2 regions of the Cobetia sp. D5 genome follow, and region 1 is predicted to be linked to the other one. Evidence: predicted binding sites of a transcription regulator. Region 1 holds the regulator's gene; the other holds the start of a gene.
What was found. The regulator LexA, encoded in region 1, represses DNA repair genes until DNA is damaged. The targets are predictions, from matches to a motif close to TACTGTNTANNTANACAGTA.
Positions count from the first base shown of each region.

Region 1 (7,521 bases):
TCGCGTCGAGCACACCCGGCTTGTCACTGGCAGGGCCGAGAGTGGCGACAATCTTGGTGCGGCGGATCGGGCCGTTGAACGCGTGCGGCATGAAAGCATACTCCTTGAACACTGGCGTGATGGACTGGCTGAAAACGCAAACCAGGTTGTTGTCATTTTACTACATTGAAGGCTGAAAGGGAGCCTGTCGAGTATCGTCGGCTGTCGTTGTCCATTCTCGTGATCACGATCGGGACTGCAAGGGGTGACATGAAGTATGCCGAGCGATTGTTGCGAATACGTTGTCGCGGGTGGCGGACATGGGCTGGGGCGTGAGGGTATGCCGCGCTGCGCCATGCGGGCGCGGCCCGTCATTTCGAGGCCTGTCGGCCAGGCGTCGCATGCTCTCTTCGGCAACGTCGTGGTGATCGCCCCGTCACGCCAATGTCCGCCGGCTGGCTTTCACTGACAGCCATTCCAGTGCTACCTATATAGTGGCAATACCCTGCTGAGCGAAATTTCCGCTCATCGGCCCAGCGCAGACCCTGTACCGGCCCCGTGTATCGGACCCGTTGACCGCTGCCATGCGCTGATGACCTATGCTCAAACCCGGCTCGAATGCCGGATTGCCACGACCACATGCCTGACGGCTGTCGATGTCATTCGGCGCAAGCCGCACGCTGACATGGCGGGTGGCATGGCATGTCTCGAGGCTGTCGCAGAGGCGACCTGTCGAGCCGCCCTGTCGAGGCGTCAGTCTCAACATTGCTGGTCAGCGCTGAAATGCTGGGGTAGGGTAGGCGCATTTTTCGGCTGGGACAAAACCCAGCGCGACGAGTCATTCGCCGGCGCAATCAGCGCCGGCCAGGAGATGCGAGCAACCATGGGCAAGTCACTGGTGATCGTCGAGTCGCCCGCCAAGGCCAAGACCATCAACAAGTATCTCGGCAACGACTTCGTGGTGAAGTCGAGTGTCGGGCACATCCGCGACCTGCCGACCAGCGGTAGCGGCAAGCAGGCCACCGACCCCAAGGAACGTGCCCGTCAGGCGGCGGAGACTCGCAAGATGTCGCCTGAGGTCAAGGCGGCTCACAAGGCGCAGAAGGCCAAGACCCAGTTGATCCGCCGCATGGGGGTCGACCCGGAGAATGGCTGGGAGGCGCATTACGAGATTCTGCCCGGCAAGGAAAAGGTCGTTTCCGAGCTGACGCGTCTGGCCGAGAAAGCCGACACCATCTATCTCGCGACGGATCTGGACCGCGAAGGTGAGGCGATCGCCTGGCACCTGCGCGAGACCATCGGTGGCGACGATTCGCGTTACAAGCGCGTAGTGTTCAACGAGATCACCAAGAAGGCGATCACGGCGGCCTTCGATGAGCCGGGCGAACTGAAGATGGACCGCGTGCATGCCCAGCAGGCACGCCGCTATCTGGATCGCGTCGTCGGCTTCATGGTTTCGCCGCTGCTGTGGGCCAAGGTCGCTCGTGGCCTGTCCGCCGGTCGCGTGCAGTCGGTTGCCGTGCGTCTGATCGTCGAGCGTGAGCGCGAGATCCGCGCCTTCATCCCCGAAGAGTTCTGGGATGTCCACGCTGAGCTGGCCGCCGCCAGTGGTGAAGCGATCCGTTTCGAGCTGGCGCGTCAGGATGGCAAGGCCTTCCGTCCGACCAGCGAGAAGGAGACGATGGACCGCATCGCGGCGCTGCGCACGGCCAAGCTCGCGATCACCAATCGTGAAGACAAGCCGACGCGCTCCAAGCCGAACGCGCCGTTCATCACCTCGACCCTGCAGCAGGCGGCCAGTGGTCGTCTCGGCTTCTCGGTTAAGAAGACCATGATGATGGCCCAGCGTCTCTACGAGGCGGGTTACATCACCTACATGCGTACCGACTCGACCAATCTGTCGGCGGACGCGGTGGCCACGGCGCGCGACTTCATCAGCGAAGAATACGGCAGCAACTACCTGCCGGAAGCGGCCAACGTCTACTCCAGCAAGGAAGGCGCCCAGGAGGCTCACGAAGCGATTCGTCCTTCCGAAGTGTCGCGCCGCGCCACCGATCTCGCCGGCATGGAGCGTGACGCCGAGCGCCTGTATGAGCTGATCTGGCGTCAGTTCGTGGCCTGTCAGATGCTGCCGGCCGAATACCTGTCCTCCACGCTGACCATCGAAGTGGATGGCTACGAGCTGCGCGCCAAGGGCCGTGTGCTCAAGTTCGACGGTTACACGCGTGTCATGAAGCCGATGGGCAAGAAGGAAGAGGACCAGTCGCTGCCGGACCTCGCCATCGGCGAGAAGCTGGACCTGGTCGAGCTGCAGCCGCTGCAGCACTTCACCAAGCCCACGGCGCGTTACACCGAGGCCAGTCTGGTCAAGGAGCTGGAGAAGCGCGGTATCGGTCGTCCATCCACCTATGCCGCCATCATCTCCACCATCCAGGACCGTGGCTACGTGGCGCTGGAAAACCGTCGCTTCTACGCCGAGAAGCTGGGCGATATCGTCACCGATCGCCTCAGCGAGTCCTTCAAGGATCTGATGGACTTCGGCTTCACGGCGCGCATGGAAGACTATCTCGATGAGGTGGCCAACGGCGGACGCAACTGGCGCGAGCTGCTGGACACCTTCTACGCCGAGTTCAAGGCCGAGCTGGACCACGCCCAGTCCGAAGAGGGCATGCGTCCCAACCAGCCGGTGCCGACGGACATCGCCTGCCCGACCTGTGGGCGTGAGATGCAGATTCGTACCGCCTCGACCGGGGTCTTCCTGGGTTGTTCCGGCTACAACCTGCCGCCCAAGGAGCGCTGCAAGACCACCATCGATCTGCTGCCGGGCGATGAAGCCGTGGCGGCCGATGCCGGTGAAGATGCCGAGACGGATGCGCTGCGCGCCAAGCGTCGCTGCCCGATCTGCGCCACCGCGATGGACAGCTACCTGATCGATGAGCAGCGCAAGCTGCACGTCTGCGGCAATAGCCCGGACTGTGTCGGTCACGAGGTCGAGGAAGGTCAGTTCCGTATCAAGGGCTACGATGGCCCGGTGATCGAGTGCGACAAGTGCGGTTCTGACATGCAGCTCAAGACCGGGCGTTTCGGCAAGTATTTCGGCTGCACCAACGAGAATTGCAAGAATACCCGCAAGCTGCTCAAGTCCGGTGAGGTGGCGCCGCCGAAGATGGACCCGATTCCGATGCCGGAGCTTGCCTGCGTCAAGGTCGAGGACCATTACGTGCTGCGCGATGGCGCCAGTGGCCTGTTCCTGGCGGCCAGTCAGTTCCCCAAGAATCGCGAGACGCGTCCGCCGCTGGTCAAGGAGCTCAAGGCGCATGCCGACGAGCTGCCGGAGAAGTATCACTTCATTCTCGAAGCCCCGGATCAGGACCCGGACGGACGTCCGGCGCAGATTCGCTTCTCGCGCAAGGTCAAGGCTCAGTACGTCATGACCGATGAGGAAGGCAAGGCGACCGGTTGGAAGGCGACCTACGACAACGGTCGCTGGGTCGTCGAGGACAAGCGCAAGGGGGCCAAGAGCTGATGAGCCAGCGTGCCCGTACCAATCAGCTGCTGTATCAGGCCGAGTTGCTGCTGGCCCAGTCAGCAGCCTCTGGCGACGATGAGCATGCCGTGGCGCGTCGCATGGCCGGTGAAGAGGGCGCGCTCGCCCTGCTGGAGCTGGCGCTGGCGTCATTGCTGGAAGAGTGTGCCGTGACGGCGCGCTGGCCAGAGGGTAGCTGGCGCGAGCGTCTGGCGTCGCCACCGACGCCCATCGCCGAGGTCGAGCAGCTGCGCAGTCTGCTGGAGCGTTCCGACAGCTGGTTGTCTGAGCTGGTCGCGGATGTGGCCCGCCTGCATGAAGAAGGCGGTGTCGCGCGCCGCGAAGAATCGCGTTCGCGTGGTGATGGTCTGATCATCGCGGCAGCCTCGAGCGCCTCGCTGGCCGAGCGTCTCAGTGCCGCCATCACGGCATTCAAGGCGCTGCTGCCGCAGCTGCGCGAGTCGAGTGTCGAGTGGTAGGTCAAGGCGTTGATCTGGCGCTGCACGCTGGTGATGACTGGCGCATGGCAATCGGGTGACGTTTCGCCTTCACGGGTGCTAGACTGATCGCATTGTGGCAAGCCCTGCATTCTCCGGTACGACCATGGCTCTGGCTGTGGTCGTACTTTTTTCTGCGTCGCTGATGGCAACGCGGTGCCGGGCTTGCCAGCCGTCGCGCTGACGATTACAACGACGCCGGTATCTCGCGAGATGCCGTGCAGGAGGAATGACGTGTCCGATCCCGCCGTACTTGAAATTGTGCAAATGGAAGATGGTGAAGTGATTCTGCGCGCCGCGGAAAGCGAAGGTGAGCCGCTGCTCAGCATTCGCATTTCGGACGAGGCCGCTGATCTGCTGCGTGACAATCGTTTCGAGGTCGCGCGTGAGATGATCGACCACGCCATCACCCGGACTCGCCTCTGGGATGGCGAAGAAGACGAGGACGAGCAGTCGGAAGGCATCGTGCACTGATTCATCGCTCGTGCTTCGCGCACAAAAAAACCCGCCTCGAGGCGGGTTTTTTTGTGCAATACGTGCGGCTTTTCTGTTGCTCAGAGCTTTGCGAGAAGAGCGCTGCTGGTCAAGGTCTCAGTGCAGGCCGCCATCGCGGATGACGCCCACTCCGAGACCCTCGATCTCCAGGCTGTCCGTGCGCAGGTCGACCTTGATCGGTGAGAAGTCCTCGTTCTCGGCTTCCAGCCACACGTAGTGCCCGTCACGGCGGAAGCGCTTGACGGTAACTTCATCCCCCAGACGTGCCACCACGATCTGTCCGTCACGCACGCTGCTGGTGCGGTGCACGGCCAGCAGGTCGCCTTCCAGAATTCCCACGTCCTTCATCGACACGCCGCGCACGCGCAACAGGTAGTCGGCAGCCGGCGAGAAGTAGTCGCTCGGCAGCGGGCAGTGACGGTCGATATGCTCGCTGGCAAGAATCGGACTGCCGGCGGCCACTTCCCCGATCACCGGCAGACCATCGTTGGCGCTGTCGTCGACGTCAGCCAGCGACGGCACGCGAATGCCGCGAGAGGTGCCCGGCACCATCTCGATGGCGCCCTTGCGCTTGAGGGCACGCAGATGCTCCTCGGCAGCATTCGGTGAGCGGAAGCCCAGCGCCTGGGCGATTTCGGCCCGCGTCGGCGGGTAGCCAGAGGACTTGATGGTCTTGATGATGAAGTCGAAGACATCCTGCTGGCGCGGAGTAAGCGGCTGGGTCATGGCATTGCCTTTGGCCTGGGCGGCATCTTGAGCTGACGGCACGGGGTGTGCATCCATACAACTGTCATTGTATCCAGTCATGGCGGTCATGCAAGGCATCGTGGCTTGCGTGGTGGCCTCAAAGGGCAGGTAGTCGCCGAGATATCGCTGTCTGGCGACTTTTCGTGCCGATATCCGAGGCATTCTTTCTTGATGGGAATGTCTGGAAGTGAATGTCTGGAGATTAATGTCTGGAGATGAATGTCTGGAGATGAACCCGGCCTGGCTCTGGCGGGGTGGACAGTCACCGAGCATGACGAGCCCTTGAATCGGGATGGTCAGCGTTGAGGGAATATCAGGCTTGGCTAAACCTCTGGCGTTTGAAACGCGAGAGAATTGTCAGTCATGGCATGGCGCGCTAGAATCAAAGTGTTTCAAACGAATGTTCGCCGATGGTAGTGCTCACGGGTGCCATGATCGAACGCGCCTTGCGGTGAACCTGCACCACCTCATGAGAGAGTCGCCGCGCGGGGCTTGCGCCGTGACCTACGACTCCAGTCCTTTTCTACCTGACAAGGGTTCCGCCCATGGCCCAGACCGATACCGTTACCCGCATCCTCGATACTGCCGAGGTGCTGTTCGCCGAGCGCGGCTTCGCCGAGACCTCACTGCGCAACATCACCAGCAAGGCCAAGGTCAATCTGGCGGCGGTGAACTACCACTTCGGCTCCAAGAAATCGCTGATCCAGGCGGTCTTCGCGCGCTATCTCGACCCTTTCAGTGAGCGTTTCCACGCGGCACTCGACAGCATCGAGCAGCAATACGCCGGGCGTCAGGTGCCGCTGGAGGTCCTGCTGGAGGTGATGGCGCGTACCGTGCTGGAGGTGCCGGCCGAGCGCAACAGCCTGCGTACCTTCATGCGCCTGCTCGGGCTTGCCTATACCCAGGGTCAGGGCCACATGCGGCGCTATATCCGCGAGCACTACGGCACGGTCTTCAGCCGCTTCGCCGAGCTTCTGAAGCTGGCGACGCCTGATCTGCCTGACAACGAGCGCTTCTGGCGTCTGCACTTCATGCTCGGCAGCGTGATCTTCACCTTCTCGGGCCTGGATGCGCTGCGCGATATCGAGGAGGCCGAGTACGGCCATCACACCACGGTGCGCGAGCTGATCCAGCACATGCGTCCAGTGGTCGTCGCGGCGATGGCAGCGCCGTTGCCGGCCACGCTCGGGGATGGTGAGGCGGTCACCCAGGCGGCCAGCTGATGGCCTGCTGGGTAGCGGTGGACCTCTCGCGCCAAAGCCTTGAGGTACGCAGTGACATGCCGAGTGGCAGTCGTGATGCGCCGCCCCCCGCGGCTGACCCTGAGGCGCTGGTGCACGCCTGCGCGATCTCCAGCGGCCTCAACGGTATCGGCGAGCTCGACGGCAGCGGTTGCACGCCAACCGGCTGGCATGTGATTCGTGCCGCCATCGGGGCGGGCAATCCGTGTGGCGCCGTCTATCGCGGCCGGCGCTTCACGGGCGAGGTGTTCACGCCCGAGCTTGCTGCCGAGCATCCTGAGCGAGACTGGATCCTGACGCGCATTCTGTGGCTCAGCGGCCGCGAGTCCGGCGTCAATCGTGGTCGCAATGCCCGCGGCGAGCGGGTCGATAGCCTGCGCCGCTACATCTATGTTCATGGCACGCCCAGCACTGAGCCCATGGGGGTAGCGGCGTCCCACGGCTGCATTCGCTTGCGTGATGACGACCTGCTGCGACTCTTTGCCGAGGCTGTGCCCGGCACCCCGGTGCTGCTGCATGCCTGAAGGGGTTGGTGTCCGAGTCTGATACCCTCCATGAGCTGTCACCGGAATCTACGTGACAGCCCCTTGCCGGGGCGCAGCTGGCCGCGACTGTTCGATAGGGGTTCAGTCGGCTAGAATTGCGCCTTTCCTCGCGCTGGCAGCCTGATTCATCACGTTTCTTCCAGGCTGCCGAGCCCCGTAAAAGACATGAAGTCCTGGCGGTCGTGATTCCTCTCTTCACGGGATATCACTGCCGCAGGCCATGGACAGGAAGGATGACATGACACAGCCACTGGGCTCCGTAATGGTCGATGTTGCGGGGCTGACCCTCGCCCGCGACGAACGTGAACTGCTGGCACGCCCTGCCGTCGGGGGCGTCATCCTGTTTGCGCGCAATTGCGCCTCTCCCGAACAGGTGCTGGAGCTGAGCCGCGAGATTCGCAGCGTCAATCCGCACCTGTTGATCGCCATCGATCAGGAAGGCGGGCGCGTCCAGCGTCTGCGCGAGGGTGTGACACGCCTGCCATCGATGC
Region 1 is NZ_CP142020.1:988,892-996,412, forward strand. It holds gene pyk (pyruvate kinase) at 1-91, opposite strand, end outside; gene topA (type I DNA topoisomerase) at 863-3,505, shown strand; gene U0O11_RS04220 (DUF6586 family protein) at 3,505-3,984, shown strand; gene U0O11_RS04225 (hypothetical protein) at 4,237-4,476, shown strand; gene lexA (transcriptional repressor LexA) at 4,594-5,223, opposite strand; gene U0O11_RS04235 (TetR/AcrR family transcriptional regulator) at 5,790-6,467, shown strand; gene U0O11_RS04240 (L,D-transpeptidase family protein) at 6,467-7,009, shown strand; gene nagZ (beta-N-acetylhexosaminidase) at 7,269-7,521, shown strand, end outside.

Region 2 (7,521 bases), 1.9 Mb from region 1:
CTTCGCCTGAGCCTCGCTTGCTCAGCGCATGAGTCTGTCATCGACCTGAGGTCGTGACGAAGAAGCCGGTACCTGTTTCAGGTGCCGGCTTTGTTGTTTTCGGGATGGGGTGGGCGCCTGGCGTGAGCTAGAACAATCCCAGCTGCTGGGCGTCCTCGCGGGCCTTGAGGCGCACGCCGACACCCAGCAGGCGGACAGGTCGATGGCCGCGTTGCCAGGCTTGCTCCATCAGCAGGGCGAAGCTGTTGGCGCTCGGCAGCGTGGTGGTCGAGGCGGGGAGCAGGCTTTCCAGCGTGGTGCTCTCGAAGTTGCTGAAGCGGATCTTGACGAACTGCTTGGCCAGCACCGGCTGGTCATGGCGGGCGTGACGGCTGGTCAGGCGTTCGAGTAGCGCAGGCAGGCGCTCGAGGCAGGCTGGCAGATCAGGCAGGTCGTGATCGAAGGTGTGCTCGACACTGATCGACTTGCGCTCGCGCTCGACACGCACCGGTCGCTCATCGATGCCGTGCGCCAGTTCGTGCAGGCGGGTGCCGAACTTGCCGAAGTGCTCGGCCAGGGTCGTCAACGGCGTGGTGCGCATGTCCTCGCAGGTGGTGATGCCCAGGCGTGTCAGGCGCGCCAGCGTCGCGGGGCCGACCCCGTGCAGCTTGCCGACGGGCAGCTGGCGGATGAAGGCGTCGCTGGTCTCGGGCGTGATCACCGTCAGGCCGTCGGGCTTTTCCCAGTCACTGGCGATCTTGGCCAGAAACTTGTTGGCGGCCACGCCAAGGGAGAGGGTGATGCCGGTGCGCTTGAGCGCCTCTTCCTTCAACCAGCGCGCCATCCAGGTGGCGCTGCCCTGAAAGTCAGTCACGGCGCTGACATCCAGATAGGCCTCATCCAGCGAGAGGGGCTCCACCAGGGGTGTCAGCTCATGGAAGAGTGCCTGGATCTCGGCGGAGACGGCGCGGTAGCGCTCGAAGTCCGGGGGCACCAGAATCAGCTGAGGGCACAGGCGCAGCGCGCGGGCAGTCGACATCGCCGAGCGTACGCCGAAGGCACGCGCGGGATAGTTGCAGGTGGCGATGACACCGCGTTGCTCGGTGCGGCCACCGATGGCGATGGGCACCTCGCGCCACTCGGGATGGCGGAGCATCTCGACGGCGGCATAGAAGCAATCGCAGTCGGCGTGGAGGATCTTGCGCATGCGCGCATCATGCTAAAAGACTGGATGGCTGTCCAGTAGCTGTGCCCATTCATTGCGCCTGAGCCGGCTCCGCAACGACAACGCCCGACAGGGAGGAGAGTCCTCTCTGTCGGGCGTTGGCATGTCTGGCATCTCGCTTGGGCGCGAGGCTGTCGCTCAGCGGATTACAGCGTCATCGCGGCCACCCAGCCGAACACGATCAACGGGATGTTGTAGTGGATGAAGGTCGGCACCACGCTGTCCCAGATGTGGTCGTGCTGCTGATCGACATTCAGGCCGGCCGTCGGGCCGAGGGTCGAGTCAGAGGCAGGTGAGCCGGCATCCCCCAGCGCGGCAGCGGTGCCGATCAGCGCGACGGTGGCCAGCGGCGAGAAGCCGAATTGCAGCGCCAGCGGCACGTAGATGGCGGCAATGATCGGAATGGTCGAGAAGCTGGAGCCGATGCCGAGGGTGATGAACAGGCCGACCATCAGCATGACCAGCGCGGCCAGCGGCTTGTTGTCACCGATGATGTGGAAGGAGGCGTCGACCAGGGTCTGGATGTCGCCGGTGGCCTTCATCACGGAAGCGAAACCTGCCGCCGAGATCATGATGAAGCCGATCAGCGCCATCATGCGCATGCCGGAGGTGAAGAGGTCATCCGCTTCGTTCCACTTGAACAGACCACCCAGCGAGAGGATGGCGAAGCCGACCAGGCCGCCGAGAATCATCGAGCCGGAATACAGCTGAATGCCGAGGGCGGCGATGATGGCGATACCTGCCATGATCAGGCCGCTCTTGGACGGCGAGTGCATGGGCGTGTGATGCGGTACGTTGCTGGACTTGATCTCGCGGGTCGCGTAGTCACGCGGCTTGCGGTAGGAGACGAACAGCGCCGTCAGCAGGCCGAGAAACATGCCGCCGACGGGAATCGCCATCGCCATCGGCACCATGCCGCGGGTCACGTCGAGACCGAGCGACTGGCCGGCCTCATTGATATTGGCCAGCAGGATGTCGTTGAGGAAGATGGAGCCGAAACCGACCGGCAGCAGCATGTAGGGCGCGGTCAGGCCGAAGGTCAGTGCACAGGCCACGGCACGACGATCCAGGCGCAGGCGGTTCATGGCGACCAGCAGCGGCGGAATCAGGATCGGGATGAAGGCGATGTGGACCGGAATCAGGTTCTGGGAGGAAATCGCGACCAGAGTCACGCTGCCCAGCAGGCCGTACTTGATGGCCGTCTGGCGGCGCGGCGTGCTTTCGCCATTGAGCAGTCCGATCAGGCGTGCGGCGAGCAGGTCCGGCAAACCGGAGCGAGACAGGGCGACGGCGAAGGCACCGAGGGTGGCGTAGGCCAGCGCGACCTTGGCGCCGCCGCCGACACCGTCATTGAAGGCGCCGAGCGTGTCGGTCAGAGACAGGCCGCTGAACAGACCGCCGACCAGGGCGCCGGCGACCAGCGCGAAGACGACCGAGACGCGAGCCAACGACAGGCCGACCATGACCAGGACGGCCAGAATTACCGCATTCATGCGAGTACCTCTATGTGGGGTTGTGCCAGCTTTGGGAGTGTTGCGGACAGAGCGGGCGAACTGTGGGTGCGTGGCCACCCGATCCCGGGGCAATGCCTCGCATGACGTGTACATTCGTGACGAATGCCTTGCTGTCGCAGTGTTCCTGCGGCTTCCTCCTGAATGCCGTCAAAAACGGCGCATTATCTTACCAGAAGGGCAACGCAAGCTGAATGGCCGATGAACGTGGGCGCCGCCAAATGCCACAAGTTGGCGTGCCATGACGGCTTTTTGTAGAATGCCACGCTGCCCGGCGGCTGCAGTCGCAGGCGTTATTCAACAGGAGTGCGCATGCTGGAGCTGGAAAATGCCCGCGTCATCGGCATGGGAAATGATCGGCGTGTCTATCAGGACCCGAACGACCCCCATCGCTGCATCAAGGTCCCGCGTTACCCTGACAAGGGCAGCCGCCAGAATGAACGCGAGCAACGCTATTTCGAGGGCCTGGTCAGACGTGGCATGCGCGACTGGTCCTATGTGCCTGCCTACCACGGCAGTGTCGCCACCGCCGAGGGGCTCGGGCTGGTCTTCGATCTGATTCTCGACAGTGACGGCTCCACGTCACGCCGACTGCGCGAGGTGCATCTCGAGACCCCCGAGCGCCTGAGCACCGAGGTGCTGGTGAGCGAGCTGGCCAATCTCTATCGCTATCTCGAGAAACGCTGGTTGATTCCATCTGATCTCAATGATCGCAATATCGTGGTCCAGTTCAGCGACGACCAGCCGCCCAGATTGTGGCTGATCGACGGTATCTCGAATCCTGACTTCATTCCGCTGGCGACCAGTGTCGCCTGGCTGGCGCGGCGCAAGGTCGCGCGTCGTTATCGTCACTTCCTCAAGAAGCTGGTCAAGGGCGGTCAGCTCTCGCCAGAGGATTATCAGGCACTCGAAGCCCGTCTGTGGGGGTGAATGTCTCTGATGGTGATAGCTTTCGAGACTGGTGGCGCTCGAGAGTGGCTGCCCCTGATGGTGCTTGTCGCTGATGGCAATCGCCTTTGATGAACATCGCCAGGGGCAGTCGTGTTGTGTATCAGTGCAATCAGTGCATCAGTGTTCCAGGGTCTCGAAGTAGCTGGTCATCGCATGGGTGATCTGGCGCAAGTCCTGCGGCGAGGTGATATAGGCCGGCATGGTATAGAGCCAGCGACCGAAGGGGCGTAACCAGACACCCAGTTTACGGGCATGGGCCTGAGCGCCTGCCAGACTGCTGGCATCGTGCACTTCTATCACCGCCGTGGCACCCAATACGCGTATATCGCGAATGGCGGGGTGGGAGAAATTCAGCAGGGTGTCGCGCAACAATTGATTGAGCTCGGCAATCTTGCCCAGATAATTCTCTTCCTCGAATACCGCGAGACTTTCCAGTGCTACCTGACAGGCCAGCGGATTGCCCATGAAGGTCGGGCCGTGCATGAAGGCGCTATTGGCATCCTCGCCATCAAATGCATGGAAGATATGACTCTGGGCCAGGGTGGCGGCATGTCCCAGATATCCCCCCGTCAGTCCCTTGGAGAGCACCATGATGTCGGGAGAGACATTGGCGTGTTCACAGGCAAACATCTTGCCGGTCCGACCGAAACCGGTCGCGACTTCATCGAAGATCAATACGATCCCGAACTCATCACATAACTCGCGCGCCGCCTCGAGATAGTAGGGCGAGTACATGTTGAGGCCACCTGCCGCCTGCAAGAGAGGCTCCATCAACAATGCCGCTATCTCATGCTGGTGTGTTTCCAGACAGGCGCGCAATGCGCTGATATCGTCTGCTACCTCTTCACGACTGGCGCTGAAACCGGCAGTCGGCGCCGGTGCGAAATGGTGTCTGGGCAGGAAATCGGCGAACAAGGAATGCATGCCTTCCTCGGGGTCACACACTGCCATGCAGCCCGCCGTATCGCCGTGATAGGCCTTCATCAATGACAGCATGCGCGTTCGTCCCCGCGTGTCATCGCGGTCTTTGCGCTGTTGCTGATATTGCACTGCCATCTTCATGGCGACTTCCATGCCCACCGAGCCGCTATCCGAGAAGAAGACATGATTCAGGCCCTCGGGGGTGACGCGCACCAGCGCATCGGCAAGCTCCTTGGCCGGTCGATGGCGAATGCCGCCCAGCATCACATGGCAGAGTTCTGCCGCTTGCTGCTGAATGGCCGCGACGAGACGTGGGTGTCCGTAGCCATGGATCATGCACCACCAGGAACATGTCGCATCCAGCAGTGTCTCACCTCCCGCCAGTGTCATGCGGGCTCCCGTGCCGCCGACCACCTCCAGTGGCGCTTGCATGTCCTGCATCTGGGTATAAGGGTGCCAGAGAGAAAGTGAGTCCGTATCGCGGGTCGGCATCTGGGAAAATGGCATGGAGTGTCTCTGCGAGTGGCGGGAGAGTGGAATGGCGTGATGACGGCTCAATCTTTGTCAACTTTGACCATTCTATCAGGTTGACGGTGTTTTTGAAGTGACGCTTTCTGGAGAAAGTGTTGCATTTTGCACCACTATTAGTTCGCCACCTGCTTTAGTATGGACTTCTGTTGTTCGTTCAGGTGCATGCTTTTCGAGGTGCGCAGGCAATGACAGCTCTACATCGAAAGTCTGCAATCTGACGCCGCCACGCCAACGGGAAAGTGGTTGCATAATACTTCCTTGTGGGTTGTTGTCATGAATTGTGCATATCCCGTGAATATTGGAGGTCCAGTGATGGCGGGCCCTCAAGCCTGATATCAGGTCGTGGTAAAGACGTCTTCGTGTTGTTGCAGAGACACTTTTGGCAGGCCTGTCTTCAGTTGTGACAGGGGATAATGAAGTGCCTGGGCAGTGAGTACTGTTTTTTTGCTGGCTATTGCATTGATCGGCAAGATTGCATACTTTGGAAACATGTTATTTAAGACTTCACCTCGCAGTTGACTCGGTCTATAATCGCCCTTGATCTGGTGTGGGCGCTTAACTGTCCCGAGTGTCCTGCACAAGTCTTTATGAAAACGCGCTGTTAAACATGTGCGGCAGATGAATATCGCCGAGCCTCTTTCAGCATCGTGTTTTCGTGACTCAACTGTCTGTCCCGACATCCTGGAGATACTCATGTCCCTGTTGACTGATTTCATGCAGAAAGAGCAAGAGCTCAAGAAACTTCAAGAGCAGCTGGAAAGCCTGCGCAATGATGACCGTCTGAAGAACGAACTCGAGTTCAAGGACAAGCTGGACGCGCTGATGGGCGAGTACGGCAAGTCCACTCGTGACGTCATCACCCTGCTGGACCCGAAAGCGTCCCAGGCGCCGGCTGCTGCCGCACCGGAAAGCAAGACCGGTGGCGTGCGTCGCAAGCGCAAGCTGAAGGTCTACAAGAACCCGCACACCGGTGAAGTCATCGAGACGCGTGGTGGCAACCACAAGCAGCTGAAAGAGTGGAAGGAAGAGCACGGTGCTGAAACCGTCGAATCCTGGCTCGAGCGCACTGAAAGCTGAGCACTGGCTTTGTTGTCAGCTAGCTGACGCTGCCAGACATGAAAAAGCCCCGCGATTGCGGGGCTTTTTCATGTCTGGCGTTTGACTGACGCTAGACGACGGACTCCTTCTTTTGAGTAGTCCTAGAGCAGACCTTGAGCAGGTCTTGAGTAGACCGATAGGGCGCTTTCCCGTGAGACTCGCTGTGAAATTACATCGTCAGAAAGCGCCACTATCGGTAGCCGTCATGCCCGAGGGCTGTTATGAGGGCTATCAGCTATCACGCTGATTGAGGTCCACCAGGCGACCGATGGCGAGAATCTTGCCTGTCGGTTTGCCGGTCGGCGAACCGCCTTCTGGCTCCAGTGTCATCTCCAGCAGCTGGCCTGGGCTCATGCTGCCAATCTGCTCGGCGCTGAGTTCGATGCCGGCAATCGGGTCGACCAGCCCCAGTGAGCGCGGCCCTTCTTGCGGGTCGGTCAGGGTCCACAGTTCGATGGCGCGATCCGTCGGGCGCTCGATGGAGACCTTCGGTGTCAGCTGCAGGCCACCGCTGGGCGTGACATTGGCCACCCAGGTCGGCGTGCCCGGATCTTCCAGTGTCTGCAGGATAGCGACCATGCGTTGCGCGTCCCCGTCAGGCGTCTGGGTAGCCATCTCCGGTGATGTGCCCTCCAGCGGCGCGCTGGGAGAGAAGGGCCCCATCTGCATGACCAGCGCCAGGGCGAGACCTGCCCCCAGACCCAGTCCGAGGCCACCGCCGAGCCAGCGCAGCAGCCAGGGCGCCTTGGCCGAGGCGCTTGCCTGATCTGCGTCATGTCGAGCGGCGTCATCGCGGGTGGCGGAGGACTGCTTGAGGCGCACCAGGCTGGCGTCGATGCGCTTCCATAATGAGTCGGAAGGGGGCTCCGGCGGCAGGCGATCACTCACGCTCAGCCAATGTTGCTGCCAGCGCAGGGCCATGCGTGCGGCATTGTCATCGCGCTCGATCCAGGCGCGCACTTCGGCCTCGCGCTCAGGGTCCAGCAGCCCGAGGGCATGCTCACCCAGCAGCAGGTTCTGTTCTTCGGGAGACTCGGGAATCAGGGGGCTATTCATCGTGACAGGCACTCCTGCAGTAGCTTGAGACCGGCGCGGATGCGTCCCTTGATGGTGCCAAGCGGTGCGCTCAGCTTCTCGGCGATCTGTTCGTGTGTCAGTCCCTTGAAGAAGGCCAGCAGAATGGGCTCGCGACGCGGCACTTCCAGCTCACCCAGGCAGTCGCTCAACTGGTGCGCCGTCTGGCTGTCATCAGCCGCGGTTTCCGGGTTGGCGAGCAGATCGGCCAGCGTGTCGAGCGCATCGCTG
Region 2 is NZ_CP142020.1:2,873,553-2,881,073, reverse strand. It holds gene purU (formyltetrahydrofolate deformylase) at 1-10, shown strand, start outside; gene dinB (DNA polymerase IV) at 128-1,186, opposite strand; gene U0O11_RS11975 (Na+/H+ antiporter family protein) at 1,351-2,697, opposite strand; gene U0O11_RS11970 (YrbL family protein) at 3,028-3,645, shown strand; gene bioA (adenosylmethionine--8-amino-7-oxononanoate transaminase) at 3,784-5,094, opposite strand; gene U0O11_RS11960 (hypothetical protein) at 5,170-5,367, opposite strand; gene U0O11_RS11955 (histone-like nucleoid-structuring protein, MvaT/MvaU family) at 5,812-6,195, shown strand; gene U0O11_RS11950 (anti-sigma factor) at 6,448-7,272, opposite strand; gene U0O11_RS11945 (sigma-70 family RNA polymerase sigma factor) at 7,269-7,521, opposite strand, start outside.
Region 2: the regulator LexA is predicted to act here: its motif matches at 1,205-1,224, upstream of dinB (DNA polymerase IV).